DNA from 3 places in the Streptomyces sp. NPDC041135 genome. Region 3 is predicted to be linked to each of the others. Evidence: riboswitches for the same ligand, from Rfam matches in the RefSeq annotation. Region 3 holds a riboswitch; each other region holds the start of a gene.
The links. A riboswitch is a leader RNA that binds a small molecule or an ion and turns the genes downstream of it on or off. The one in region 3 is predicted to bind S-adenosylmethionine.
Positions count from the first base shown of each region.

Region 1: another riboswitch for S-adenosylmethionine. It lies ahead of thrC (threonine synthase); the one in region 3 lies ahead of ACZ6CZ_RS03400 (aminotransferase class V-fold PLP-dependent enzyme).
Region 2: another riboswitch for S-adenosylmethionine. It lies ahead of ACZ6CZ_RS22010 (amino acid ABC transporter permease); the one in region 3 lies ahead of ACZ6CZ_RS03400 (aminotransferase class V-fold PLP-dependent enzyme).

Region 1 covers NZ_JBVIYZ010000006.1:354,727-364,370, forward strand. The annotation lists gene ACZ6CZ_RS17360 (NADH:flavin oxidoreductase) at 1-733, opposite strand, end outside; gene groL (chaperonin GroEL) at 963-2,585, opposite strand; gene ACZ6CZ_RS17370 (cold-shock protein) at 2,991-3,194, opposite strand; gene ACZ6CZ_RS17375 (MoaD/ThiS family protein) at 3,635-3,910, opposite strand; gene thrC (threonine synthase) at 3,907-5,193, opposite strand; SAM riboswitch class I at 5,212-5,353, opposite strand; gene ACZ6CZ_RS17385 (glucosyl-3-phosphoglycerate synthase) at 5,512-6,456, shown strand; gene ACZ6CZ_RS17390 (alpha,alpha-trehalose-phosphate synthase (UDP-forming)) at 6,529-7,968, shown strand; gene otsB (trehalose-phosphatase) at 7,956-8,822, opposite strand; gene ACZ6CZ_RS17400 (DUF3263 domain-containing protein) at 8,900-9,184, opposite strand; gene ACZ6CZ_RS17405 (ABC transporter substrate-binding protein) at 9,222-9,644, opposite strand, start outside.
Region 2 covers NZ_JBVIYZ010000009.1:126,046-135,689, forward strand. The annotation lists gene ACZ6CZ_RS21985 (LuxR family transcriptional regulator AbsR2) at 31-1,866, opposite strand; gene ACZ6CZ_RS21990 (NtaA/DmoA family FMN-dependent monooxygenase) at 2,195-3,568, opposite strand; gene ACZ6CZ_RS21995 (LLM class flavin-dependent oxidoreductase) at 3,588-4,835, opposite strand; gene ACZ6CZ_RS22000 (ABC transporter substrate-binding protein) at 4,938-5,966, opposite strand; gene ACZ6CZ_RS22005 (amino acid ABC transporter ATP-binding protein) at 6,078-6,872, opposite strand; gene ACZ6CZ_RS22010 (amino acid ABC transporter permease) at 6,869-7,951, opposite strand; SAM riboswitch class IV at 8,307-8,430, opposite strand; gene ACZ6CZ_RS22015 (glutathione S-transferase C-terminal domain-containing protein) at 8,509-9,405, opposite strand; gene ACZ6CZ_RS22020 (putative leader peptide) at 9,537-9,644, opposite strand, start outside.
Region 3 covers NZ_JBVIYZ010000001.1:755,583-765,226, forward strand. The annotation lists gene qcrC (cytochrome bc1 complex diheme cytochrome c subunit) at 1-239, shown strand, start outside; gene qcrA (cytochrome bc1 complex Rieske iron-sulfur subunit) at 236-1,303, shown strand; gene qcrB (cytochrome bc1 complex cytochrome b subunit) at 1,300-2,961, shown strand; gene trpD (anthranilate phosphoribosyltransferase) at 3,100-4,164, shown strand; SAM riboswitch class IV at 4,296-4,412, shown strand; gene ACZ6CZ_RS03400 (aminotransferase class V-fold PLP-dependent enzyme) at 4,645-6,006, shown strand; gene ACZ6CZ_RS03405 (Lrp/AsnC family transcriptional regulator) at 6,035-6,316, opposite strand; gene ACZ6CZ_RS03410 (rhomboid family intramembrane serine protease) at 6,313-7,110, opposite strand; gene ACZ6CZ_RS03415 (hypothetical protein) at 7,266-7,505, shown strand; gene ACZ6CZ_RS03420 (NYN domain-containing protein) at 7,545-8,888, shown strand; gene ACZ6CZ_RS03425 (C40 family peptidase) at 9,100-9,644, shown strand, end outside.

The sequences.
Region 1 (9,644 bases), on a different contig from region 3:
GCCGGGCGTCGTAGGCCTCCTGCTTCCACTGGGAGTAGCGGAACAGGACGGGGAAGTCCGGGGAGACGGCCGCGCGGACGGCGGCGACGACCTCGGCCGCGAACCGGGTGCGGGCGACCGGGTCGCCGCCGTAGGCGTCCGTGCGGCGGTTGGTGCCCGCCCACAGGAACTGGTCGAGGAGGTAGCCGTGGGCGCCGTGCAGTTCGACGCCGTCGAAGCCGATGCGCTCGGCGGCGGCCGCGGCCTCGGCGAACGCGGCGACGACGGCGTCCAGGTCGGTGCGGGTCATCGCCCGGCCGGTGCCCTCGGTGCCGTCGATGCGCAGTCCGGAGGGGCCGACGGCGGGGGCGTCCGGGAAGGGCGGCTGGCCCTGCTCGCGGACCATGCCGACGTGCCACAGCTGCGGGACGATCGTGCCGCCCGCCGCGTGCACGCCCTCGGCCACCTTCGCCCAGCCCGCCAGCTGCTCCTCGCCGTGGAAGCGCGGGACGCGGTTGCTCTGCCCGGCCGACTCGTGGCCGACGTAGGTGCCCTCGGTGACGATCAGGCCGACGCCCGCGGCCGCGCGGCGGGAGTAGTACGCGCGCACGTCGTCGCCGGGGACGCCGCCCGGGGAGAACTGGCGGGTCATGGGGGCCATCGCGATCCGGTTGGGCACGGTCAGGCCGTTGAGCGCGACCGGGCGGGAGAGGATCTGGGCCGCGCGGGTGGCGGGGGGCGTGGTGGCCGTCACGGTGGGGGCTCCTCGGGTAAGGGGCGGGCACGGCACCGGCCGGAAGGTCGACCGGCTGGTATGTGCACGCGCATCGAGTACGTCTCCCTGCGCAACGACCGGCCCCCGCCACCGCATTCCGCCGCCCGGCGCGCCTCCCGTGTGACCCCGGACACGCCGGAGGGCGGCACCCCCTGCGATCCAGGGAGTGCCGCCCTCGGCGACGGACGGGTCCGATCCTCGAAGAGGATCAGAAGTCCATGTCACCGCCCGGCATGCCGCCGCCGGCCGGAGCGGCGTTCTTCTCCGGCTTGTCGGCGATGACGGCCTCGGTGGTGAGGAACAGCGCGGCGATGGAGGCGGCGTTCTGCAGCGCGGAACGGGTCACCTTCGCCGGGTCGATGATGCCCTCGGCGACCAGGTCGACGTACTCGCCGGTCGCGGCGTTGAGGCCGTGACCCGGGGTGAGGTTGCGGACCTTCTCCACCACGACGCCGCCCTCGAGGCCGGCGTTGACGGCGATCTGCTTCAGCGGGGCCTCGAGCGCCAGCTTGACGGCGGCGGCACCGGTGGCCTCGTCGCCCTCCAGCTCGAGCTTCTCGAAGACCTGGGAGGCCTGGAGCAGGGCCACGCCACCACCGGCGACGATGCCCTCCTCGACGGCCGCCTTGGCGTTGCGGACGGCGTCCTCGATGCGGTGCTTGCGCTCCTTCAGCTCCACTTCGGTGGCGGCGCCGGCCTTGATGACCGCGACACCGCCGGCGAGCTTCGCCAGGCGCTCCTGCAGCTTCTCGCGGTCGTAGTCCGAGTCGCTGTTCTCGATCTCGGCGCGGATCTGGTTGACCCGGCCCTGGACCTGCTCGGCGGAGCCGGCACCGTCCACGATCGTGGTCTCGTCCTTGGTAATAACAACCTTGCGGGCGCGGCCCAGGAGGTCCAGGGTCGCGTTCTCCAGCTTGAGGCCGACCTCCTCGGAGATGACCTCGCCGCCCGTGAGGATGGCGATGTCGCCGAGCATGGCCTTGCGGCGGTCGCCGAAGCCCGGGGCCTTGACGGCGACGGACTTGAAGGTGCCGCGGATCTTGTTGACGACCAGGGTCGACAGGGCCTCGCCCTCGACGTCCTCGGCGATGATCAGCAGCGGCTTGCCCGACTGCATGACCTTCTCCAGGAGCGGGAGCAGGTCCTTGACGGAGCCGATCTTGGAGTTGGCGATCAGGATGTAGGGGTCGTCGAGCGACGCCTCCATCCGCTCCATGTCGGTGGCGAAGTACGCCGAGATGTAGCCCTTGTCGAAGCGCATGCCCTCGGTGAGTTCCAGCTCCAGACCGAAGGTCTGGGACTCCTCGACGGTGATGACGCCTTCCTTGCCGACCTTGTCCATGGCCTCGGCGATCAGCTCGCCGATCTGGGTGTCGGCGGCGGAGATGGAGGCCGTGGAGGCGATCTGCTCCTTGGTCTCGACGTCCTTCGCCTGCTCCAGCAGGGCGGCGGAGACGGCCTCGACGGCCTTCTCGATGCCGCGCTTCAGGGCCATCGGGTTGGCACCGGCGGCCACGTTGCGCAGGCCCTCGCGGACCAGCGCCTGGGCCAGCACGGTCGCGGTGGTCGTACCGTCGCCGGCGACGTCGTCCGTCTTCTTGGCGACTTCCTTGACCAGCTCGGCGCCGATCTTCTCGTACGGGTCCTCGAGCTCGATCTCCTTGGCGATGGAGACACCATCGTTGGTGATCGTGGGGGCGCCCCACTTCTTCTCGAGGACGACGTTGCGGCCCTTGGGGCCGAGCGTCACCTTCACGGCGTCCGCGAGCTGGTTCATGCCGCGCTCGAGGCCGCGCCGCGCCTCCTCGTCGAACGCGATGATCTTGGCCATGTGAAGTGGTCCCTCCAGGACTGGGGGTGATTCCTTCGGACCGCGCCCGCGCCCGCGACGGACGGCTCGCCTACCCCGTGGTTCCTTGCCCCACTTGGTCTGCGGCCTCACCGACCCGGTCCTTCGTTGTCACTCTCACCTTCAGAGTGCTAACGCCAATGATTAGCACTCGGCACCCCCGAGTGCAAGCGCCGGCCGGGATCGGAGGCGCACTGTCAGCCTCCCGCGAACAGCGGGGAGGAGCGCGCCGGCCCAGCACGCGCCCCGGCGCGCGCCCCCGTACCCCTCTCGCGCCCGTCGCGGCGTGCGCCATCGGGCCCGGGCCGCGCCGGCCCGCGCCGGCGCAGGGCGAAGGGCCCGCCCCCTGGCCGGGTGCGGGCCCTTCGTGACGAGCGGTGAGAATGTCTAGGCGGTGACGCGAACCATGTCGGCCTGCGGACCCTTCTGGCCCTGCGAGATCTCGAACTCGACCCGCTGGCCCTCTTCCAGGGTGCGGTAGCCGTCCATCTGAATCGCGCTGTAGTGGACGAAGACGTCCGCACCACCGTCGACCGCGATGAAGCCGTACCCCTTCTCCGCGTTGAACCACTTGACGGTGCCCTGAGCCATGCCTAACTCCCCTATTACTGGCCCTTGCACAGATCCGCACTTCGCGGACCCGGGTCAGACCTCACCCCCCAACGTTGGGGGCGTGCGCCGGAACGCGTCGACCGCGGCCGAATGTATCTGTCCAACTGCCGTCTGCAACAGGTCAATCGGACGGGGAATTCTGGACGAACGGCGTCCGGAATGTGCGCCGAATGCATCCGAATGCAGGGCAAGTCGGGCCCCACAAACGCCGCAAAGGCCACATAAAGGCCAGTCAATTTGGCGACTTCTCGTCGGGCGGGCGCCGGCAATCCGGGGCTTGCGACCCGGGAACCGCGGGCGGGTTCCCCAACCTTACCCCGCTCAACCACACTGAATTGCCCCTTCCGTTTCTCGCGCGGAAGGGGCAATTCGATGAACAGCCGGTGACCTCGATTACCGAAGGTAATGACCGGCCCGCGTCAGCCGCCGGCGACCGCCGGAATGATGGAGATGCCGGCACCGTCCGGAGTGGCCGTCCCCAGACCCTGCTCGAAGCGGACGTCGTCGTCGTTGACGTACACGTTGACGAAGCGGCGCAGCTTGCCCTGGTCGTCCAGGACCCGGGCGGCGATACCGGTGTGGTTCTTCTCCAGGTCCTCGATGACCTCGGCGAGGGTCGCGCCCTCGGCCGTCACCTCGGCCTGTCCACCGGTGTAGGTGCGCAGGATGGTGGGGATGCGGACGTTGACGCTCATGATGCGAGGCCAGCCTCTCGGAAAGAGTCCAGGGTGGGGCGGATGGTCGCGGTCAGGCCCGTGCCGGCCACCGCGTCCAGGGTCTTCAGGCCGTCACCGGTGTTGAGGACGACCGTGGTCAGCGTGGGGTCGAGCAGACCGCTGTCGATGAGCTTCTTCGTCACGCCCACGGTCACACCGCCGGCGGTCTCGGCGAAGATGCCCTCGGTCTGCGCCAGCAGCCTGATGGCGTCGACGATCTCCTCGTCGGTCACGTCCTCGACCGCGCCGCCCGTGCGGCGCGCGATGTCCAGCACGTACGGCCCGTCGGCCGGGTTGCCGATCGCCAGCGACTTGGCGATGGTGTCCGGCTTCTGCGGGCGGACGACGTCGTGACCGGCCTTGTAGGCGGTCGACACCGGCGAGCAGCCCTCGGCCTGCGCGCCGAAGATCCGGTAGGGCCGGTCCTCGACGAGGCCCAGCTCGATCAGCTCCCGCAGACCCTTGTCGATCTTCGTGAGCTGGGAGCCGGAGGCGATCGGGACGACGATCTGGTCCGGCAGCCGCCAGCCGAGCTGCTCGCAGATCTCGTACGCCAGCGTCTTGGAGCCCTCGGCGTAGTAAGGCCGCAGGTTGACGTTGACGAAGCCCCAGCCCTCGCCGGCCGGGTCGCCGATCAGCTCCGAGCAGAAGCGGTTCACGTCGTCGTAGTTGCCGTCGATGCCGACCAGCTCGCCGCCGTAGACCGCGGCCATGACGACCTTGCCCTGCTCCAGGTCGTGCGGGATGAACACGCACGAGCGCAGGCCCGCCCGGGCGGCGGCGGCGCCCACCGCGCCGGCCAGGTTGCCGGTCGAGGAGCACGACAGCGTGGTGAAGCCGAACGCGCGCGCCGCCTCCAGCGCCTGGGCCACCACGCGGTCCTTGAAGGAGTGCGTCGGGTTACCGGAGTCGTCCTTCACATACAGTCCGCCGGTGACGCCCAGCGACCGGGCGAGGTTGTCGGCCTTGACGAGCTTGGTCCAGCCGGGGTTCAGGTTGGGCTTGCCGGCCACGTCCGCCGGGACGGGCAGCAGCGGGGCGTAGCGCCAGATGTTCGCGGGGCCCGACTCGATGCGGCGCCGCAGTTCCTCGGTGTCCCAGGCGGAGAAGTCGTAGGCGATCTCCAGCGGACCGAAACACTCCTCGCAGGCGAACACCGGGCCGAGGGGGACGCGGTGACCGCACTCCCGGCAGCTCAGGGCCGCGGCGGGACCGAGGTCGACGGTGGGATTGCCGGTGGTGGCAACAGTCTGCACAGCCATGTGAGGCGAGGCCCTTTCTCCTCATCTTCCTCACGACGCATCTCGCCGTGAGACGGATTTGGCACCTTCCCTAGCCGGGAGCCTCGCGCGTGGACGAGTACCGACTGGAGGGTTGCCGGGGCTTCATCGGGCCGTTTCCCTCTGCCCCTCTGGATGAGCTGTATGGAGTTGTGAACGCGGGTGACCCCGGACATGCGATGGTCATCGGCGTTGTTCAAGACTGTAACCGAAGGCCAGGACAGTTGAGAGAGTCGTCCGTACCGCGAGATGGATCACATGGTCACGCCATGTGGTCACGACAGTGAGGAGCACCGGACCGTGCTGGAAGAAGTCGAGCGCTGGCTGGCCACTCGCTCCTGGTCCGTGGCCGACCGCCCGCTGCACCGGATACTGGCCGCGAAACAGCGCACGGGCCAGTCCGTCTCCGTCGTCCTGCCCGCCCTCGACGAGGAGCGGACGGTCGGGGACATCGTCGCGGTGATCCGCCACGACCTCATGCGGCAGGTCCCGCTCGTCGACGAGATCGTCGTCGTCGACTCGGGGTCCACCGACCGCACCTCCGAGGTGGCCGCCGCCGCGGGCGCCCGGGTCGTCCACCGCGACGACATCCTGCCGCGCGTCCCGGCCGTCCCCGGCAAGGGCGAGGTGCTGTGGCGCTCGCTGCTGGTCACCGGCGGGGACATCGTCTGCTTCATCGACGCCGACCTGCGGGAGTTCTCCTCCGACTTCGTCTCCGGGATCGTCGGCCCGCTGCTGACCGACCCGGACGTGGACCTGGTCAAGGCCATGTACGACCGCCCGCTCGCCGGCGCGGCGGGCCAGGGCGGCCGGGTCACCGAGCTGATGGCCCGCCCGCTGCTGAACATGCACTGGCCGCAGCTGGCCGGGTTCGTGCAGCCGCTGGGCGGCGAGTACGCGGCCCGCCGCTCGCTGCTGGAGCAGCTGCCGTTCCCCGTCGGATACGGCGTGGAGCTGGGGATGCTGGTGGACGCGCTGCACCTGGTGGGCCTGGACGCGCTGGCCCAGGTGGACGTGGGCGAGCGCGTCCACCGCCATCAGGACGGCCAGGCGCTGGGCCGGATGGCCGCGGCCATCTACCGCACCGCCCAGCTGCGGCTGGCCCGCGGGCATCTGATCCGCCCGGCCCTGACCCAGTTCGAGCGGGGCGAGGACGGCTTCGAGCCGCGCACCTACTCGGTGGACACCGAGGAACGGCCGCCGATGGCGGAGATCGCGGAGTACGCGGCGCGCCGGGTGGCCTGACCCGGTGCCTGCCGGGCCGGGCGGCACCTTCCGTACGTTTGAGCGTTTCCGGGCCGGGCTAGGTTGAGGCGTATGGCTTCCACGCACGCTGCTGAGGTGCTGGTCGCGTCCAATCGCGGCCCGGTCTCGTACGAACTACGCCCCGACGACGGAAAGGGCTCGCTGCACGCCAGACGAGGTGGCGGCGGGCTCGTCTCGGGTCTGTCGGCCATCGGGCCGGACGCCGGCGCGGTGTGGGTGTGCGCCGCGCTGAGCGACGCCGACCGCGAGGCGGTGCGCCGGGCCGGGGGCGGGCACCTGCCGGCCGAGGACACCGGCGGGCAGCGCGTGCGGATGCTCGACATCGACGCGGACGTGTTCGCCGACGCCTACAACGGCATCGCCAACTCCGTGCTGTGGTTCATCCACCACCTGCTCTACCAGACCCCTCTGGAGCCGGTGTTCGACGCGGAGTTCCGGCGCCAGTGGGCGGCCTACCGGGAGTACAACCGGGCCTTCGCCGAGGCCCTGGCCGCGGAGGCGGCCGAGGGCGCCGCGGTGGTCATCCAGGACTACCACCTGGCGCTGGCCCCCCGGATGCTCCGCCAACTCCGCCCGGACCTGCGCATCGGGCACTTCTCGCACACCCCGTGGGCGCCGCCGGACTACTTCCGGCTGCTGCCCGACGACATCGCGGCCGAGCTGCTGAGCGGCATCCTGGGCGCGGACCGGGCGGCGTTCCTGACCCGGCGCTGGGCGGACGCGTTCACCGACTGCTGCCACGCGGTGCTGGGCCCGGGCATCCCCTCCGGCACCCGGATCGGGGTGCACGGACTGGGCGCCGACGCGGACTTCCTGCGGGAGCGGGCGCACCGGCCGGACGTGGACGAGCGGATGGCGGCGCTGCGCGAGGAGATCGGCGAGGGCCGCAGGACGGTCGTCCGGGTCGACCGCACCGAGCTGTCGAAGAACATCGTGCGCGGCCTGCTGGCCTACCGCCAGCTCCTCGACGACCACCCGGAGTGGCGCGAGCGGGTGGTCCACGTGGCCTTCGCCTACCCCTCCCGGCAGGACCTGGCCGTGTACCGCGACTACACCGCCGAGGTGCGGCGGGTGGCCCAGGAGATCAACGACGCGTACGGCACCCCGGGCTGGACGCCGGTCGTGCTGCACGTCAAGGACGACTTCGCCCGCTCGCTGGCCGCCTACCGGCTGGCCGACGTGGCCCTGGTCAACCCCATCCGGGACGGCATGAACCTGGTCGCCAAGGAGGTCCCGGTCGTCTCCGACGAGGGCTGCGTGCTGGTGCTGTCCCGGGAGGCGGGGGCGTACGAGGAGCTGGGCGAGGACGCCGTCACGGTGAACCCGTACGACATCCAGGGCACCGCCGAGGCGCTGCACCGGGCGCTCACCCTGCCCGCGGCGGACCGCGCCGAGCGGACCAAGCGGCTGGCCGCCGCGGCCACGGCGCTGCCGCCGGCCCAGTGGTTCCTGGACCAGCTGCACGCGCTGCGGGAGGATCAGCCCAGCTGAGCCGCGAGCGCCCCGAGCAGCGCGACGACGCCGGCCGCGCCGTCGACCACCAGGTCCGCCCGTTCCGCCAGCTCGGTCACCTCGGCGCTGCCGCTGCACACCAGCAGTCCGGGGACGCCGTCGGAGCGGAGTTCGCCGACGGCCGCGAAGGCGGGCAGGTCGCCGAGGTCGTCGCCCGCGTAGAGGACGGCCTCGGCGCCGGTGGCGCGGACGTGGTCGAGCAGCGCGACGCCCTTGTCCATGCCCGGCGGGCGCAGTTCGAGCACCATGCGGCCGGGCTCGACGATCAGGCCGTGCCGGGCGGCGAGGCCGGCGAGGGGTTCGCGCAGCGCCTCGAACGCGGCCTGCGGGTCCTCGGCGCGCCGGGTGTGCACGGCGACCGCGCGGCCCTTCTCCTCGATCCAGGTGCCGCGCACGGCGCCGATCCGGTCCAGGAAGCCGGGCAGCTCCGCGCGCGCCGCGGTGACCCCGGGGTGCGGGGGCGGGGCGCTGACGGTGCCGGTGACGGCGTCCCAGCGCTCGGCGCCGTAGTGGCCGAGGACGACGAGGTGCTCCAGGCCGGGGACGCCGGCGAAGCCGCCGTTGCGCACCGCGACGGCGGCCGGGCGGCCGGTGATCACGGTGATGCCCGCGACCTTCGGGGCCAGGGCGGCCAGCGCGGCAACGGCGCCGGGGTGGGCGCGGGCCTGTTCGGGGTCGTCGACGATCGGGGCGAGGGTGCCGTCGAAGTCCAGCCCGATCACCGCGGCGCGCGGCCGCTCGAGCAGGGCCCGCAGTCCGTCCCGTCCGGCCGGGGTGGCGGGGGCCGGCAGCGGGTTGCCGGAATCGGTGGAGTCGGTGGTGTGGATGCCCATGAAAGGACCCTATCCAGCGAGGACCGGCGCACGCATGGCCCCGGCCCGCCGCACCCGGGGTCCCGGTGGCGCCGGGGTCAGCGCTCGGTGCGCCGGGCGTCCCGGACGCGGCGCAGGCGGTTGACCGTCACCGGGTCGTGGGCGAGGGCCCGCTCGTCGTCGAGGAGGGCGTTGAGCAGCTGGTAGTAGCGCACGGGGGCCAGGCCCAGCTCCTCGCGTATCGCGCGTTCCTTGGCGCCGGGGCCGGTGAAGCCCCGGCGCTCCAGCGCCAGCACGGCCCGCTCCCGTACCGGCAGGCCGCCCGGCTGCCGGCCCGCCTCCTGATCCCGGTCACGGCCCGTGCCGCGCTCGTCCTCCGCCATGCCCGCAACGCTAACGCCGGGCACCGACAACCGGCACTCAGCCGGTGGCGTCGGCGCTGTCCGCCGTGGTGGCCGCGGTCTGCAGCCGGGTCAGCACGGCGACCGGGCTGCCGTCCGGGGCGACCGCCCGGCCGATGTCCTTCTTCACGGCAGCGCTGACCGCAGCCCAGGAGGTCTTGCCGACCGGGTACAGCTCGGAGGTCGGCAGCTGGTCGAGGAAGGCGTGCAGGTCCTTGTCCTGGTCCGAGGCGCTCATGATGTCGGAGGCGGAGCTGGTGACCGGCAGCAGCCCGTACTCGCGGGAGAAGGCGACGACGTTCTTCTCGGCGTAGACGTAGTCGAGGAAGTCGCCGATCTGCTCGGCGTGCCCGTTCTGCCGGAAGCCCATCATCCAGTCGGCGACGCCGAGGGAGGCCGCGGCCCTGCCGGTCCGGCCGGGCATCGCCACCATGCCGAACTT
Region 2 (9,644 bases), on a different contig from region 3:
CGGCGGCGCGCGGGAGCGGCGGACGGTCCCTCACGCCGACTCGGCCGCGGGCAGGTCCGCCGGCCAGGGCAGGGAGCCGCGGTCGCTGGCGCCGAGCCGGGTGTAGGCGCCGTAGAGGTGGTTGCCGACCGTGCGGACGGAGAGGGTGAGCCGTTCGGCGATCTGCCGGTTGCTCAGGCCGGCCGCGGCGAGGGTGACGATCTGCCGCTGCCGGGCGGTCAGTTCACCGAGGACGAGCCGGGTCAGGGCCGGGGTGCGGGCGCCCTGGCAGCGGGCGGCCAGCGCGGCCGCCCGGGTCCGGGAGAGCCGGGCGGCGCGCGGGTCGCGGTGCGCGTGCACGGCCTGGGCGTGCGCCTCGGCCGCGAACAGCAGGAAGCCGCGCTCCCCCAGCTGCTCGGCCACCCGGTCCAGGGCGGGTCCGTCGTCGCGGGCCAGCGCGTCGGCGTGCCGGGCGAGCACCGAGCCCGCGGGCAGCAGCCCGGCGACCCGTTCGGGCGCGCCGAGCCGCACGGCGTCGTACCGGGCGAACACCCCGGGCCCACCGGCCCGCGCGAGCGCCCCGTCGAGGTCGCCGCGTGCCGCGGCCTCCCACACCGGCGCCTCGGCGACTCCGGCCACCTCGCCCGACTGGGCGGCGGCGAGGGCGAGTTCGGTACGGCAGCCGCTGTCGTCCGGCGTGCCCCGCAGCCCCTCCCGCGCCCACGCCGCCGCCTCGCGCAGCTCCCCCCGCAGCCGCGCGTACCGGGCGCGTACGGCCGCGTACCCGGCCGGTACCGGCGCGCCCTCCGCCGCCAGCCACTCCCCCAGCGGCGCCGACGGCTCCCGGACGTCGAGGCGTTCGATCCGGCGGGCCAGCGCGGCCTGTTCGGTGGCCAGCGCGACCCCGGTTCCGGCCGGGGTGCGGGCCAGCCGCCGGGCCGGCAGCCGCCCGGCGGTGGCCCGCAGCACGGGGCCGTACAGCGGGTGGGCGAGGCGGACCCGGCCGTGGCCGTCGACCTGGACCAGGCCGTCCGCCTCCAGGCGTTCCAGGACATCCAGCGCCGGGCCGTCGGCGCCGAGGTCGTCCTCCGGGGCGTGGCCGGCCGCGGCCAGGTCGCCGAGGCCGAGCGGCAACGGCTCGGCGAACGCCAGGCGTTGCAGTGTCTCGCGCTCCTCGGCGCGGGGGCGGTCCAGGGCGGCGGTGCGGTCGCGGACGGTCGCGGTGACCGGCACCGGGCCGCGCCAGGCCCACTCGCCGGTGTCCGGCACGGGAATCAGCCGCCCGGAGCCGCGCAGCGCCCCGAGCAGGTCGCGCAGCAGCCGCAGGTCGCCCCGGCACAGCCGGTGCAGGCGGCGCACGGTGAGCGGCTCGAGCCCGCCCATGGCCGGCAGCCGGGCCGTCTCCTCGCCGGACAGCGGCTCCAGTTCGAGTCGCGGCAGCAGTTCCGCGGTCCACAGCCGGGACACCGCGCCGGGCACCCGGGCGCCGTCGGCGGCGCTCACCAGCAGCCGGGTGCGGCCGTGCACGGCGAGCTGGTGGACCAGGGCGGCCGAGGACTCGTCCAGCAGGTGGGCGTCGTCGACCACGAGCAGCCTGGCCCCGGACAGCAGGTGCAGGGCGCGGTGCAGGGAGACGGTGCCGGGCAGCAGGTGCGCGAACGCCGCGAAGGGCAGGCCGCGGGCCCCGGGCGTGCCGGTGACCCGGACGCACTCCGCGCCCCGGACGGCCTCCGTGATCAGGCGGGTCTTGCCGCAGCCCGGGGGGCCGGTCACGGCGATCCCGGGCCGGCCGGCGGCCAGCGAGCGCCGGATCAGGTCGAGTTCGTCGTCCCGGCCGGTGAACGGCCAGGGCAGTTCCAGGGTCTTCACGTCGGACACGTCGGTCACCGGGTAGGTCGTCACGGCAACAGGAGTCGGGCGACTCACTCCTGATACAGGGTGACTTGAGTACCCCCCGACTCAGGCGCCCGGGCGGCGGGCACGGCAGGCTGGCCGCACGACCCGCCGCCACCGCCCGCTCCCGCGGCAGTCGCCCCGGCCTTCGCTCCGGGGCCGACCGCAGCGGCTCGGCGCGCTGCCCGGCGGACGGCGGATGCGGGTCGGCGGCACGGTCCGGCACCGGGGGGGAAGCGGCCGGGGGAACGTCACCTTCGGGGGAGGGAGACGTTCTCCCGGCCGCGCTACCGTGCCGGTCGGCGGGTGGCGGCGGCCTGCCTCACGAAGCGGCCCGCTCGCCCGCCGGCTCGTCCGGGTGAGCCAGGCCCAGGTGGTCGCGCAGGGTGGTGCCCTCGTAGTCGGCGCGGAAGACGCCCTGTTCCTGCAGCAGCGGCACGACCCGGTCGGCGAACGGGTCGAGGCCGCCGGGGGTGATATGCGGGACCAGGATGAATCCGTCGGAGGCGTCGCTCTGCACGAACTCGTTGATGGTCCGGGCGACGGTGGCCGGGGAGCCGACGAAGGTCTGCCGGTTGCCGGTGTGGATGACCAGCTCCCGGATGGACCACCCGTTGGCCTCGGCCAGCTCCCGCCACTCGCGGGCGGTGGCCAGCGGGTCGCGGTACATCCGTACCTGGGCGCGGCCCCGGGAGATGTGCTCCGGGCCGACCAGCGGGTCGACGTCCGGGAGCGGGCCGTCCGGGTCGTAGCCCGACAGGTCCCGGTTCCAGACGAACTCCAGGTGCTTGAGGGCGGTGGCCCCGCTGACCTGCTGCCGGCGCACCTCGCGCGCCAGTTCCTCGGCCTCCGCGTCGGTGTCGCCGAGGACGAAGGTGGCGGCGGGCAGGATGAGCAGCTGGTCGTGGCGGCGGCCGTACTTGGCGAGGCGGTTCTTCACGTCCGTGTAGAAGGCCTGCCCCTCGCGCAGGGTGGCGTGCCGGCTGAAGATGGCGTCGGCGCCGGAGGCGGCGAACTCGCGGCCCTCCTCCGAGTCACCGGCCTGGAAGATCACCGGGCGGCCCTGCGGGGAGCGGGGCACGTTGAAGCGGCCGTGGATGTCGAAGTGCTGCCCCTGGTGCACGAACGCGCCGGCCTTCGCGTCGCTGAGGAAGGTGCCGGTCGCCTGGTCGGCGAGGATCTCGTCGCCGCGCCAGGAGTCGAACAGCTCGTGGGCCGTAGCCAGGAACTCCTCGGCGCGGGAGTAGCGCTCCTGCTGGGGCAGGAAGCCGCCGCGGCGGAAGTTCTCGCCGGTGAAGGCGTCCCAGGAGGTGACCACGTTCCAGGCGGAGCGGCCGCCGGAGAGGTGGTCGAGGCTGGCGAACTGCCGGGCCACCTCGTAGGGCTCGTTGAAGGTGGAGTTGATGGTGCCGGTCAGACCCAGGCGGTCGGTGACGGCGGCCAGCGCGGCCAGCACGGTGAAGGTGTCGGGGCGGCCGACGACGTCCAGGTCGTAGATCTGCCCGGCCTGTTCGCGCAGGCGCAGTCCCTCGGCGAGGAAGAGGAAGTCGAACTTGGCGCGTTCGGCGGTGCGCGCGAAGTGCGCGAAGGAGCTGAACTCGATGTGGCTGCCGGCGGCCGGGTCGCTCCATACGGTGGTGTTGTTGACGCCGGGGAAGTGGGCGGCCAGGTGGATCTGCTTCAGCGGCTTGCTCATGGCGTGCGGGTCCTCCGGCTCAGGCGGTTGCGGTGGGGGTCACCCCGGGCTCGAGCGGAGCCGAGAGCTTGGGGGCGTAGCGGTTGGCGGGGCGCGGCAGGCCGAGCAGGCCGCGCAGGGTGCGGGCCTCGTAGGCGCTGCGGAACAGGCCCCGGCGCTGGAGTTCGGGCACGAGTGTCCGGGTGATGGCGGGCAGGTCGTGGCCGAGCACGGCGGGCCGCAGCCGGAACCCGGAGATGCCCGCTGCCTGGAACTCCTCCAGCAGGTCGGCGAGTTGGGCGGGGCTGCCGGCGAAGATCCGGGCGTCGCTGGTGTACGGGGTGCCCGCGAGGCCGTCGAGGCGCTCGCGCCGGGCCACGGCCAGGGCGGGGTCGTCGTCCAGGAAGACCACCAGGTCGGCGAAGACGTGCACGGTCTGGTCCGCGCGTCCGGCCGCCTGCTGTCCGGCGCGGATCTCGGCGATGATCGCGCGGGCCTGATCGGCGTCGTGCGGGGTGACGTACCCGACGTCGGCCTGCCGGGCCACCAGCCGGAACGGCTCGCTCTGGTGGGCGAGCGCGGTGACCGGCGGCTGTCCCTGGGGCGGGCGGGGGGTGATGGAGGGGCCCTTGACGCTGAAGTGGCGGCCCTCGAAGTCGATGTAGTGCAGTTTGTCGCGGTCGATGAAGCGGCCGGTGGCCGCGTCCCGGATCTCCGCGTCGTCCTCCCAGCTGTCCCACAGGCGGCGCACGACCTCCACGTGGTCGGCGGCCTCGTCGAACAGCTCGGCGACGGTCTCGCGGGCGGCCGGGCTGTCGTAGGCGTCGATCCGGGGGATGGTGCGGCGGCCGAAGTGCGCGGCCTCGTCGGGCCGGGCGGTGATCTGCACGCGCAGGCCCGCGCGGCCGGCGCTGACGTAGTCGAGGGTGGCGATCGCCTTGGAGATGTGGAACGGCTCCGTGTGCGTGGCCACCACGGTCGGCACCAGGCCTATGTGGTGGGTCACCGGTGCGACGCGGGAGGCGATGAGGACGGCGTCCAGCCGGCCGCGTACCTGGTCGGTGCGGTCGTCGGGTGCGAGGAAACGCGAGGTCTGCGGGCCAAGGCCGTCCTCGATGGTGACGAAGTCGAGCAGGCCGTGCTCGGCCTCGGTGACCAGGTCGGTCCAGTAGCGGGCGGTGAACAGCTCACGCGGCCGGGCCACCGGCTCGCGCCAGGAGGCGGGGTGCCAGCCGGTGCCGTCCAGGGCGACGGCGAGGTGCAGGAGGGGGGCGGGGGTCGAGGACACGATGGGTGCCTTCCTGGAGGTCCGTACGGGGGCGCCGGCGCACCGGCGGCGGGGTGCGCCGGCGGGACGGGGACGGGCCGCCGGGCCCGTCCCCGTCCGGGGTCAGGAGTTGTCCAGCGGCAGCCCGGGCGGGTTGACCTCCGCCTTGGTGACGGCCTCGTCGGAGAGGTTCCAGGCGGCCAGCCACTTGGCGTACTGCCCGTCGGCCACGAGGTGGTTGATGGCGTCGGCGAAGGGCTTGGCCAGGCCGCTGCCCTTCTTCGTGGTCGCCCCGATCAGGCCCTGCAGGCTCGCGCCCGCGCCGGAGAAGGTGCCCGCGCTGCGGGTCGGGTTCGGCGACTTGGCGGTCTGCGTGACGTGGTAGGCGACGCCCGGGTTGGCGGAGAAGTAGGCGTCGATGCGGCCGCCGGTCAGCGCCAGGTAGGTGGCGTTCTTGCTGGCGTAGTGCTTGACGGTGACGTTCTTGCCCTCCTTCTTCAGCTTCGCCTGCCACTCCAGGAGGATCTTCTCCTGGTTGGTGCCGTTGTCCACGGCGACCGTCTTGCCCGCGAGGTTGCGGTAGTCGCCGTCGAAGTTCCACGTGCTCTTCTTCAGCACCTCGAAGCCGACGTTGTCCTTGCGGTAGGAGGCGAAGTCGTACTTCTTCTTGCGCTCCTCGGTGTCGGTGATGTTGGCGAAGGCGGCGTCGTACTTGCCGCTGTCGACGCCGACGAACATGTTCTCCCAGGTGGCGTTGGAGAACTCGGCGTTCAGCCCGAGGACCGCGGCGACCAGCCGGGCGAGGTCGGGTTCGGCGCCGGTGAGGGTCTTCTGGTCGCTGCCGACGTACGCCAGCGGCGGGAAGCCGTCGGGCAGGGCGCCGACGCCGACGCGCAGGACACCGCTCTTGCGGACGGAGGCGGGCAGTTCGGCCCGTATCGACGCGACCTGGGAGACCTTCAGCGCGGTCTGCCGGGCGGCGCCGTTGGACAGCTGGCCCACGGTCACCGTGCCGGTGGCGTCCTTCACCTGGGCGGAGGTGGCGGCGTCGCTGTCGCCGCCGCAGGCGGCGAGCCCGGTGGCGAGGGTGGCGACGGCGGTCGCCGCGGTCAGGCCGCGCAGCAGGTGGCGCCGGGTGAAGTGGCTGGGCATGGCTGTCCTGTTCGTTCGGTGAAGTGCGACGGTGTATCGGTGTGTCGGTATGACGGTGTGTCGGTAAGTCGGTTCATGGACATGTCGAGCGGTATGCGTGATGCCGGGGTGTCAGAGGACCTTGCTGAGGAAGTCCCGGGTGCGGGTGTGCCGGGGGTTGTCCAGCACCTCGGCGGGCGGCCCCTGTTCGACGATCCGGCCGCCGTCGATGAAGACGACCCGGTCGGCGACCTCGCGGGCGAAGCCGATCTCGTGGGTGACGATGACCAGGGTGGTGCCGCTGGTCGCGAGGTCCTTGATGACGGAGAGCACCTCCCCCACCAGTTCGGGGTCGAGGGCCGAGGTCGGCTCGTCGAAGAGGATGATGCCCGGCCGCAGCGCCAGGGCGCGGGCGATGGCGACGCGCTGCTGCTGGCCACCGGACAGCTGCCGCGGATAGGCCTCGGTCCGGTCGCCGAGGCCGACCCGGGTGAGCAGTTCGCGGGCCAGCTCCCGGGCCTCGGCCCTGGGCAGCCTGCCGGTGGCGGCCGGGGCGGCGGCGACGTTGTCGAGGACGGTCAGGTGCGGGAAGAGGTTGAAGTTCTGGAAGACGAAGCCGATCCGGCTGCGCTGCGCGAGGATGGCCCGCTCGCTCAGCTCCTTCAGCCGGTCTCCGCTGCGCCGGACGCCGATCAGTTCCCCGCCGACGCTGACGTACCCGATCTCGGGCTTCTCCAGGTGGTTGATGACCCGCAGCAGGGTGGACTTGCCCGAGCCGGAGGGACCGAGGATCACCGTCACCTCGCCGGGGCGCACGGTCAGGTCGATGCCGTCCAGGACGCGCTGGGCGCCGTACCACTTGTGGACGTCGTGGACCTCCAGCGCGGCGGGGGTGAGGGCGAGCGTCTCGGTCTCGGTGGCGGTCATACGGCGGCCTCCTGGCGCAGCCGGGCGCGCAGGGCGCTCAGCCCGGCCCGTGCCTTCTGAAGCGGCGTCGGCGGCAGGGCGCGGGTGGCGCCCCGGGCGAAGTACCGCTCGACGTAGAACTGGACGACGGACACGGCGCTGGTCAGCAGCAGGTACCAGACGGTGGCGACCAGCAGCAGCGGCACGATGTCGCCGGGGTAGGTGCTGCCCATGGTCTGCACGGAGCCGAACAGGTCGAGCAGCGACACGTAGAAGACCAGGGACGTGCCCTTGATCAGGCCGATGAGCTGGTTGACGTAGTTGGGGGTGATGGACCGCAGGGCCTGCGGGAAGACGATGCGGGTGAACTGGTAGCCCCTGGGCAGGCCGAGCGCGGCCGCCGCCTCGTGCTGGCCCTGGTCGACGGCGAGGATGCCGCCGCGGACGACCTCGGCCGCGTAGGCCGCCTCGTTGAGGCTGAGGCCGACCACGGCGACCGTCATGTCGGTGGCCAGCCTCGACTCGTCGAAGGTGACGAACGCCGGGCCGAAGGGGACGCCCAGGCTCAGCGTCTGGTAGAGGGCGCTGAAGTTGTACAGGAAGATCAGCACGACGATCAGCGGCACCGAGCGGAACAGCCAGGTGTACGTCCAGCTCACCGCGCGCAGCACCGGGCTCCCGGAGAGTCGGCCCAGGGCCAGCAGGACGCCGCCGAGGAGTCCCAGCAGGGCGCTGAGGGCGGCGACTTCGAGGGTGATGAGCAGGCCGTCGAGGATGGTGGGCCGCAGGAACCAGTAGCGGAAGCGGTCCCACTGGTAAAAGGGGTTGGTGGCCAGTCCGTGCAGGATCTGGGCCACCAGCACCAGGACGACGGCGGTGACGATCCACCGCCCGGGCCGGCGCAGCGGCTGAACGCGCTGTGCGGTCAGCGCCTTTGACGGCCTGTCGGCCGCGGGCGCACCGGCGGACGGCTGCCCGGCCGGCGGCAGGCCGACGGAGGGCTGCTCGGCCGCCGGCGGGCCGGCTGTCGGCCGGTCGGCGGGCGGGGAGGGTGCCTGCGTGTCGGTGAGGGACACGGTGGCGCCTGGGGGTTCACTCATGGCGGGCTCCGGCGGGAGTCGGACACCCCCGGCCACGGCGGATCACACGTGGGCTGCCGGACGGCACCGGGACACGGGGCGGCACACGGGAACGCGCGGGAAACGGGGGCGGGGCGGGCAACGGCGCACCGCGGCAGCGGTGTTCGTCGGGTACGCGGGCTGGGAAGTGGCGTCAGCCCTGACAGCGGGCACGGCCCGAGGCCGTACACAGCGCACTGTTCACGCGGAGCAGATCGACGGCTCGGTCGGAGACGAGCAGGCCCGCGAACGACCGTACGCAGCCCTGCGGCCGGCTCGGGGCCGTCCTGGGAGCTGCGTACATGGCGTCACCTGTCACTGTTCCGGCCCCGGAGGGCCTTCGCGCTTACCGAAACGTCATCCGTGAAACGTCATCCGGTCCGGTCGTCACCTGGGGCACCCCACCGCGGAGCGAGGGTTGCCGGTCAGCGAGCCAGGGCTTGTCGCTGACGCTCATGACCGTTCTGAGCCGTAAGTTAAGGCAGTCGGCCGTCGTGCTGTCAACGGCCGTCCAGGGATTGGACGCGGGCGAACCGCTCTCACCTGCGAGCGACGTCCGGGGCGTCCGCGGTGTAGGCCGCCCAGTCCAGGATCTGGACGGCGGCTCCGGCGGCCTCCAGGCCGGTGCAGCGGCCGTGGTGGCGGCGGGCGATGCCGTCCAGGTCGAGGTGGGCGCCGAAGGCCGGGTGGGCGGCCAGGCGCCGGGCGTAGGCCCACAGGGCCGCGTGTCCGGCGATGCGGTGCACGGCGGCCGCGTCCAGGTGGTTGCGGTGCACGGTGTCCAGCTGGACCAGCGCCACCCAGGCCTCGATGTCGGCAGCGGTGAGCCGGCCGCCGACGAGGTACTCCTCGCGGGCCAGCCGCCGCTCCAGCAGGTCCAGGGCGCGGAACAGGGTGTCCAGCGCGGCGGCGCGCTCCGCCGGGCCGGTTCCGGCCGCTCCGGCGCGCTGGGCGGCCTCTTCGATGCCGTACGCGCACAGCCGCTCGACGTCGGCCAGCTCGGTCGCCTCGGTGCCGGCGCCGCGGGGACGCAGCGAGGTGGGGCCGTCGTCGCGGAAGCGGCCCAGGTCGCGCAGGATGTCGGGGGTGTGGGTGCTGACGATCCGTCCGGACCAGTCGTCGCTGAGCACCGGCGCGAGGGCCGGCCCGGAGTAGCGGTGCGCGCTCGCCTCGTACAGCGGACGCAGGGCGGAGTGGCCGCCGCCGGGGCAGTCCGGGACGGCGGGCAGATGGTCGACCGGACAGCTCTCGGCGAGGTCGAGGACGCTGTGGGTCACGGCGAGGCGCAGGCCGTCGGGACAGGCCGTGGAGAGATGGAGCCGGTAGCGGTGCGGCACGGCGTAATGGCCGCTGCGGGCGTCCCGGCCGATGCGGCCCCGGAAGGCGGGAGCGGTGCCGCGGGCGGACGGAGCAGCGGCGAGCGGACGGACGGACATGCGTCTCCCTGGGTCAGGGTGTGTGGTCAGGGTCTACCGGTGGGCGGTCAGGGGTGTGGACCGGATGCGGACCGGATGCGGCGGGAGCGTCGGCGGCAGGATGCGCGGGGATGGGTGCACGAAGGCGCGGCTCAGCCGCGGCGGCTGAGGGAGCTGCACACCCGCAGCAGGTCGATGTGGCGGCGGGAGGTGAGGAGGGGAGCGCGCCACGGCGTACGACCGGCCCGGCCGGTGACCGT
Region 3 (9,644 bases):
CGGGCCCGCAGAACATGCCGTCCTTCCCCGACACCACGCTGACGGAGAAGAACAAGAAGGACATCATCGCGTACCTGAACGCGGTCAACGGTGACCAGACGGAGAACTTCGGCGGTCTCTCCCTGGGCGGCCTCGGGCCGGTCAGCGAGGGTCTGTTCGCCTGGATCTTCGGACTCGGTGCCCTGATCGCGGTCGCCGTCTGGGTCGCCGCTCGGACCGCAAAGGCCAAGAAGTCATGAGTAGCCAAGACATTCCAGAAGAGAACCTGCCTGCCGAGCAGTCCGCAGGACACAACGCGCACGGCGCGGTGAGCGTCGCCGACGAGCGGAACCCGTTCGCCGACCCGGGCCTCCCGCCGCACGAGCACCGGATCCAGGACGTCGACGAGCGGGCCGCCAACCGGTCCGAGCGCGTGGTCGCCCTGCTGTTCACGGTGTCCATGCTGGCCACGGTCGCCTTCATCGCCGCGTACGTGACGATCCCGGCCGACAAGTCGGTCTTCATCTTCCCGATCGGTCACATGAGCGCGCTGAACTTCGCGCTCGGCCTGACCCTCGGTACGGCGCTGTTCTGCATCGGCGCGGGCGCGGTCCACTGGGCCCGCACCCTGATGTCCGACGTGGAGGTCGCCGCCGAGCGTCACCCGATCGAGGCTCCGGCCGACGTCCGCGCGCAGGTGCACGCGGACTTCCGGGAAGGTGCCAAGGAGTCGGCGCTGGGCCGCCGCAAGCTGATCCGCAACACGATGCTCGGCGCGCTCACCCTGGTGCCGCTCTCCGGCATCGTCCTGCTGCGCGACCTCGGCCCGCTGCCCGGGACCTCGCTCCGCCACACCCTGTGGTCGAAGGGCAAGCTCCTCGTCAACGTCAACACCAACCAGCCGCTGCGCGCCTCCGACGTGGCCGTGGGCTCGCTGACCTTCGCCAAGCCGGAGGGCCTGGAGGAGAACGACGAGAACTTCCAGAACGAGATCGCCAAGGCCGCCCTGATGATCATCCGGCTCCAGCCGGACAACATCAAGGACAAGCGCGAACTCGCGTGGTCCCACGAGGGCATCGTGGCCTACTCGAAGATCTGCACCCACGTCGGCTGCCCGATCTCGCTGTACGAGCAGCAGACACACCACGTGCTCTGCCCGTGCCACCAGTCCACCTTCGACCTCTCCGACGGTGCCCGAGTGATCTTCGGCCCCGCCGGTCACGCCCTGCCCCAGCTCCGCATCGGCGTGAACGACGAGGGCTACCTCCAGGCGCTCGGCGACTTCGAGGAGCCCGTCGGTCCTGCATTCTGGGAGCGCGGATGAGCACTGAACGCAACGCTTCGACCACACCTGCCGCCGACGCGTCGGGCCGCTCACGCGGAAAGGCACCGGCCGGCGAGCGAGTCGCCGACTGGGCCGACGGCCGGCTGGGGATCTACTCCCTGGCCAAGTCCAACATGCGCAAGATCTTCCCCGACCACTGGTCGTTCATGCTGGGCGAAGTGTGCATGTACAGCTTCATCATCATCATCCTCACGGGTGTGTACCTGACGCTGTTCTTCCACCCGTCGATGAACGAGGTGGAGTACCACGGCAGCTACGTCCCGCTGCAGGGACAGCTGATGTCCGAGGCGTTCAACTCGACCCTGCACATCTCCTTCGACGTGCGCGGTGGCCTGCTGATCCGGCAGATCCACCACTGGGCCGCGCTGATCTTCCTCGCCGGCATGTTCGTGCACATGATGCGCGTGTTCTTCACCGGCGCGTTCCGCAAGCCGCGTGAGATCAACTGGCTGTTCGGCTTCCTGCTGTTCGTCCTGGGCATGTTCACCGGTTTCACCGGTTACTCGCTCCCGGACGACCTGCTCTCCGGCACCGGTGTCCGCTTCACCGAGGGCGCGATCCTGTCCACGCCGATCGTCGGCACGTACATCTCGTACTTCCTCTTCGGCGGGCAGTTCCCCGGCCACGACTTCGTGGCCCGGTTCTACTCGATCCACATCCTGCTGCTGCCGGGCATCATGCTCGGCCTGATGGTGGGCCACCTGATCCTGGTCTTCTACCACAAGCACACGCAGTTCGCGGGTCCGGGCAAGACGGAGAAGAACGTCGTCGGCATGCCGCTGCTGCCGGTGTACATGGCGAAGGCCGGAGGCTTCTTCTTCCTGGTCTTCGGTGTGATCGCGGCCATCGCCGCGGTGACCCAGATCAACCCGATCTGGGCCATGGGCCCCTACCGGCCCGACCAGGTCTCCACCGGCGCCCAGCCCGACTGGTACATGGGCTTCGCCGAGGGTCTGGTCCGCTACATGCCGGGCTGGGAGATCAACTTCTGGGGTCACACGCTCGTCCTGGGCGTGTTCATCCCGCTGGTGCTCTTCGGTCTGGTCCTCGCGGTGATCGCGCTCTACCCGTTCGTCGAGTCCTGGGTCACCGGCGACAAGAGCGAGCACCACATCCTGGACCGCCCGCGCAACGCCCCGACGCGCACCGCGTTCGGCGTCGCCTGGGTCACCGTGTACATGGTCGGACTGGTGGGCGGTGGCAACGACCTCATCGCCACCCACTTCCACCTGTCGATCAACGCCGTCACCTGGTTCGTCCGGATCTTCTTCTTCGCCGGACCGGTCATCGCGTTCATTACCACCAAGCGGATCTGCCTGGGGCTGCAGCGCCGGGACCGCGACAAGGTGCTGCACGGCCGCGAGACCGGCATCATCAAGCGGCTGCCGCACGGTGAGTTCATCGAGGTGCACGAGCCGCTCAGCCAGGAGCAGCTGCACACCCTCACGGCCCACCACCAGTACCAGCCGGCCGCCATCGGTCCGGCGGTCGACGACAACGGCGTCGAGCGCAAGGTGAAGACCACCGAGCGCCTGCGCGCCAAGCTCAGCGGCGCCTACTACGGCGAGGACAACCAGATCGCCAAGCCGACCGCCGAGGAGTACAAGGAGATCACGAGCGGCCACGGCCACCACTGATCCCACGTCGCCACGCCACGGTCGAAGGGCCCCGTCCGGTGTTCGGACGGGGCCCTTCGCGGTCCCCGGGGCTGGATAGGGTGGACTCTCCGAGACTCCCCGTCCCGCGGTGCGGGACACCTGACCCAGGAGCGGCTTATGAGCGCTGTGACCCCCGCTGGAGGCGACACCGCGGCGGGCCGTTCCTGGCCCGGCGTGCTGAACGCCCTGCTGGACGGCCGGGACCAGAGCGCCGACGCGACCGCCTGGGCGATGGACCGCATCCTGCGCGGTGAGGCGACCGACGCGCAGATCGCCGGTTTCCTGGTGGCGCTGCGCGCCAAGGGCGAGACGGTGGAGGAGATCACCGGCATCGTCCGCGCGATGTACGAGCACGCCAACGTCATCGAGGTGCCCGGCCGGACCGTCGACATCGTCGGCACCGGCGGCGACGGCGCCAAGACGGTGAACATCTCCACCATGTCCTCCATCGTCGTGGCCGGCGCCGGCGCGAAGGTCGTCAAGCACGGCAACCGGGCCGCGTCCTCGGCGTCGGGCTCCTCGGACGTCCTGGAGAAGCTGGGCGTCAACCTCAACCTGCCGGTGGAGCGGGTCCCCCAGGTCGCCGCGGAGGCCGGGATCACCTTCTGCTTCGCGGTGAAGTTCCACCCGGCGCTGCGCCACGTCGCCTCCGCCCGCGGCCAGCTCGGCATCCGTACGACCTTCAACGTGATCGGGCCGCTGACCAACCCGGCCCGGGTGCGGGCCCAGGCGGTCGGTGTCGCCGACGCGCGCATGGCGCCGATCGTGGCCGGCGTCTTCGCCGAGCGGGGCAACTCCTCGCTGGTGTTCCGGGGCGACGACGGGCTGGACGAGCTGACCGTCACCACCACCTCCCGGGTGTGGGTGGTGCGGGACGGCAAGGTCAGCGAGGAGACCTTCGACCCGCGTGACGTCGGCATCGAACCGGTCCCGGTGGAGGCCCTGCGGGGCGCGGACGCGTCGTACAACGCGCAGGTCGCCCGCCGGCTGCTGGACGGCGAGACGGGCCCGGTGCGGGACGCCGTCCTGCTGAACTCGGCGGCGGCCCTGGTGGCCCTCGACCCGACCGGGGAGCCCCTCGCGGCGCAGCTGCGCGCCGGTATGGAGCGGGCGGCGCTGTCCATCGACTCCGGCGCCGCCAAGCGCACGCTCGAGCGCTGGGTGGCCGTCAGCAACGCCTGAGCCGGGCGGTGGCGGGGGCCGGCCGGCCCCCGCCACCGTGGTCTCCGCCCGCGGCGCGGGGGTCGTTTTCCCGTTCCGGCATCCGGACACGGGTTGCGGCGCGGCGATCACGTCGCGTACGTTTTCCGGCAGGTCATGAGCGACAGTCATTCGGCCCCGGCCGACTGTCCGGCAACCCTCCGTCCGTGGCGGGGTGCCCCGGGTGAAGACCAGGTCGCGGACAGCAAGGTCCGCGGCAAGCGCGGACCCCTCGCGCGCTTCTGAAGGAGCGCGGGGCCAGGGGTCCTGGTCGTTCGAGGGAGCCTTCCGTGAGCAAGCGAATGCGATAGGGCCGCAGAGCCCCGCCTCCGCGTTTCCCGCGCCCCGCGGCCCCATACCCGCCGTCGTGGCGTTCTCCGGCATCCGCCGTCCTTCACCTCATCGCGCTCGAGCGCCGCCGCTCGCGTGGTGGGTTCCGCCTGCCTGCACGGGAGTTCACCCATGTCTGTCTCCACCGCTGCCACCGACCGCTCCGTCTGCGCCCCGCTGCCCGTCCTCGGCCGGGACGTCACCGTCCCGCTGGTCACCGGCGGCGAGGTCACCTACGCGGCCCTCGACTACGCGGCCAGCGCGCCCGCCCTCCAGCGCGTCTGGGACGACGTGGCGGCCTACGCCCCCTACTACGGCAGCGTCCACCGCGGTGCCGGGTACCTCTCCCAGCTCTCCACCGACCTGTTCGAGAACGCCCGCCGGACGGTCGCGGAGTTCCTCGACTGCCGCGAGACCGACCAGGTCGTCTTCACCCGCTCCACCACCGACTCCCTGAACCTGCTGGCCCGCGCCCTGCCGGCCGGCTGCCAGGTCTTCGTCTTCGAGACCGAGCATCACGCCTCCCTGCTGCCCTGGCAGGACGCCCGCGTCAGCTACCTCGACGCGCCCCGCACCCCCCGCCAGGCCGTGGAGACCCTGGAGCGGGCGCTGGCCGACCGCGACCCGTACGGCCCGGCCCTGGTCTGCGTCACCGGCGCCTCGAACGTCACCGGCGAGCTGTGGCCGGTCAGGGAACTGGCCGCCGCCGCCCACGCGCACGGCGCCCGGATCGTCCTGGACGCCGCCCAGTTGGCCCCGCACCACCCGGTGTCCCTGCGCGACCTGGACGTCGACTGGGTCGCCTTCTCCGGGCACAAGCTGTACGCGCCGTTCGGCTCCGGGGTGCTGGCCGGCCGCGCCGACTGGCTGCGCGAGGCCGAGCCGTACCTGGCCGGCGGCGGCGCCAGCCGCAAGGTGACCCGGCGCGCGGACGGCGGCGTGGACGTGGAGTGGCACGAGAACGCCGCCCGCCACGAGGCCGGCTCCCCGAACGTCATCGGCGCCTACTCCATCGCCGCCGCCTGCAAGGCGCTCACCGAGGCCGGCTTCGACACCCTCGTCGCCCGCGAGCAGCACCTGATCGACACCGTCCGGGCGGGCCTGGCCGATGTCCCGGGGGTGCGGGTGCTGTCCCTGTTCGGCGACGACGCCCCGCGCGTCGGCGTGATCTCCTTCGTCGTCGAGGGCTGGAACAGCTCCCACTTCGCCGCCGCGCTCTCCGCCGAGTACGGCATCGGCGTGCGCGACGGCCTGTTCTGCGCCCACCCGCTGGTGCGCACCCTGCTGGGCAGCGACCCGCAGAGCCAGGGCGAGTGCGGCGCCCCGGAGGCGGAGCCCGGCGAGAAGTCCCTCAACGCCATCCGGGTCAGCTTCGGCGCGGGCACCCCCGACGAGCACGTCGAGCGGTTCGTGAACGCCGTGCGGGAACTGGTCGAGGACGGCGCCAAGTGGCGCTACCGCACCGAGGACGGGCGCTGCGTGCCGGCCGTCTGAGCGGTCCGGGCCGTCCGAGCGGTCCGGGTCAGTTGTCCAGCCCGATGGCGAAGGCCGCCTCCAGGTCGTGCTGGGAGTAGGTGCGGAAGGCGACGTGCGTGTCGGTCGCCTCCACGCCCGGGATCTTGCTGATGCTGCCGGGGATGACCTCGGCCAGGTCCTCGTGGCGGCGCACCCGGACCATGGCGATCAGGTCGTAGGTGCCGGTGACGGAGAAGACCTCGCTGACGCTGTCCAGCGAGGCGATCCGCTCCGCGATCTCGGGGATCCGGTCCACGCTGGTCTTGATGAGGACGATCGCGGTGATCACGGCTGGTTCTCTCCCTCGGGTGCCGGAGCTGGGGCGGCCTTCACTTTAGGGCCTGTACGCCGCTCGGCCACCACCGTCCCGCCGTCGCCGCCCCGCGCCCGGCGCCGGCGGCCGTAGCGCGCCCAGGCGTAGCCGAAGCCGGTGGCGAAGCCGATCAGGTGGGCCAGGTACGCCACCCCGGGCCCCTGGGCGGCCCGGCCCGCCGCCAGCCACTGAAGCGCCGCCCAGAAGGGCAGCACGACCCAGGCGGGGAAGCGCACCGGCAGGAAGAACAGGAACGGCAGGAGACTGGTGACCCGGGCGCTGGGAAACAGGTAGAGGAACGCTCCGAGGACCGCCGAGATCGCCCCGGATGCGCCCACCAGCGACTGCTCGGAGGCGGCGTTGGCGGCCGCGTAGCCGAGCAGCGCCAGGCAGCCGCAGCCGACGTAGAACAGCGTGAACCCCACGCGGCCCATGCGTTCCTCGGTCATCGCGCCGAAGACGAAGAGGAACAGCATGTTGCCCAGCAGGTGCACCCAGCTGCCGTGCACGAACAGGGCGGTGAGCGGGGACGCCGCCTCCTGCCCGGGGGCGGCGAACAGCTCCGCCGGCACCACCCCCCAGCGCCGGAAGTACGCCCGCTGGACCGCCGCGAGCCCGTCCCCGGAGCCGTACCCCGGGGTGAGGCCGGACGCGGGGCCCAGGACGAACAGCAGGCAGCACAGGGCGATGAGGGAGTACGTCATCGGCGCCGACGTGCCGCGGGCCGCCCGGACAGTCCGGGCGGCCGCCACGCCCCTGTTACGGATCATGGACACAGAGCATGACGTAACCGGACGCATGCGCACAGACCGCCTCGCCGCCGTGGACGGACGGGCGGCGAGTACCCGCCAGGCCGTAGGGTTACGAGCCACACGCGCCGGGGACACGGCGCGTCACGGAGACTAGAAGGAAGCGAACAGTCACGATGACGGTTCCCCTGCCGACCGCCACGACCCGGTGGCGCTGCACGCTGTGCGGCAATCTCACCCGCTTCGACGTGACCCGCTCGTCGAAGGTCGTCGAGTACGTCCACCTCGACCTGGCGGGTGAGCCGAAGGTCGAGGAGCGCGAGGTGGTCAGTGAGACCATCGAATCGGTGCGCTGCCGCTGGTGCAACGCGCTGGACCAGGTGGAGCTCGTGGACAGGCCGGGCGCCGACTCCTGAAGCCAGGAGCGGCCCCGCACAGGCATTGGGGTGTGACGGATGGTGGAGAGCGCAGGCGGGGGGCCGGGCGACGGCACCGCCGAGGTGCTTGACCGTCCGCTGCCCGACGGCGTGCGGCGCCGGGTCGTGCAGATCGTCGCCGACGGCTTCGGCGGGCTGACCGTGACGGAACTGCCCGCCCAGCTGCGGCAGTACGCCCGGTTCGCTCCGAACCGGCGCGCCAAGTTCGCCGGGACCGCGATGGCGGCCGCGCTGGAGACCGATCCGCTGTTCCGCCAGCGCATCGGGGAGAAGCTCAGAGAGGCCCAGCCGGAGCTGTCCGGCGCCCTGGACTGCGGCGCGCCGCCCGCGGCCGCGGACCCGCTCGACGTGGCGGCCGCGGCCTACGTGCTGCGCCCGGCGGGCTGGGTGAAGCTGGTCACCGCGGCCGGCGAGGAGGCGCAGCGGGCGGACGCCGAGCGCGCCGACGACGAGAGCCGGGCGGAGCTGGAGCGGCTGCGCGAGGAGCTGGCGCACGCCCGCGAGGCGACCCGGGCCGAGTCCGACCGGCTGCGCGCCGAGCTGGACGCGGCGAAGAAGGAGGCGGAGTCGCTGCACCGCAAGCTGCGCGCCGCCCTCAGCGACGTCAAGCGCGGCGAGGCCGCCCTGCGCAAGGCGCAGGGCGAGATGGAGGCCGTGCGCGCGGAGGGGCAGGCGCAGCTGTCCGCGGCGGACAGCGAGACCAGGCGGCTCAAGGCCCGGCTCGCCGAGGCGGAGGCCGCCGTGGAGGCCACCCGGCGGGCCGCCCGCGAGGGCCGCAGCGTCGAGGACATGCGGGTGCGGCTGCTGCTGGACACCGTGCTGGAGGCCGCCCAGGGGCTGCGCAGGGAGCTGGCGCTGCCGCCCGTGTCGGTCCGCCCGGCACAGACGGTGGACGCGGTCGAACCGGGGCGGATGACCCCGAAGGACATCGCCGCCCGGGCGCTGTCCGACAACGATCCGGCCATCCTGGACCAGCTGCTCGCCCTGCCGCAGGCGCATCTGGTGGTCGACGGCTACAACGTCACCAAGACCGGCTATCCGCAGATGCCGCTGGAGAAGCAGCGGCTGCGCCTGCTCGGGCAGCTCTCCCAGCTCGCCGCGCAGACCGGCGCCGAGGTGACGTGCGTCTTCGACGGCGCCGAACTGGCCGCGCCGGTGCTGCTGGCGCCCCCGCGCGGGGTGCGGGTGCTGTTCTCCAAGCCGGGTGTCACGGCCGACGAGCTGATCCGTCAGCTGGTGCGCGCCGAGCCGCCGGGCCGGCCGGTGATCGTCGCCTCGACCGACCGCGAGGTGGCCGACGGGGTCGCCAGGGCGGGTGCCCGGCCCGTCGCCTCTGCGGTGCTTCTGAAGCGACTGTCCTGAACGTTCAACCTGCATATGCAATGACCGAATTGACCGAACCGCTACGCAACGTAGCGTCAATCGAGCATCACTGCATGTACGTTGAGTGCAAAGAATGCATTGCGTAACCAGGTTTTTTCGCCTCAGGATTTGAACTGATCACAGCAAGGTCACTAGGGTCTGGGCTCGAACCTCCACACGGGTGATCACTCAAAAGAAGGAGCCCGTCTCCGTGGCGTCCCACCGTCGACCCAAGCAGCCCAGTCGCGCCCGCGTGACCGTGCTGACCACCGCGGCAGCAGCCGCCGTCGCCCTGAGCGCTCAGGCCGCCAACGCGGCGCCCAGCGAGAAGCTGAGCAAGGACGAGGTCAAGGCGAAGGTCGACAAGCTCTACGAGCAGGCCGAGCAGGCCACCGAGAAGTACAACGGCGCCAAGGAGAAGCAGCAGAAGCTGCAGAAGGAGATCTCCACGGTCCAGGACGACGTCGCCCGCGGCCAGGAGGAGCTGAACAAGCTGCGCGACGGCCTCGGTTCGATGGCCACCGCCCAGTACCGCTCGGGCGGGCTCGACCCCTCCGTGCAGCTCCTGCTCTCCTCGGACCCGGACGACTACCTCGACAAGGCGTCCACGCTCGACCAGTTGAGCGGCCAGCAGGTCGAGGCGCTGAAGAAGATCCAGGACAAACAGCGCGAACTCGCCCAGGAGCGCGCCGAGGCGAGCGAGAAGCTCAAGGACCTCGCCTCCACGCGGACCCAGCTGAAGAAGAAGAAGGAAGA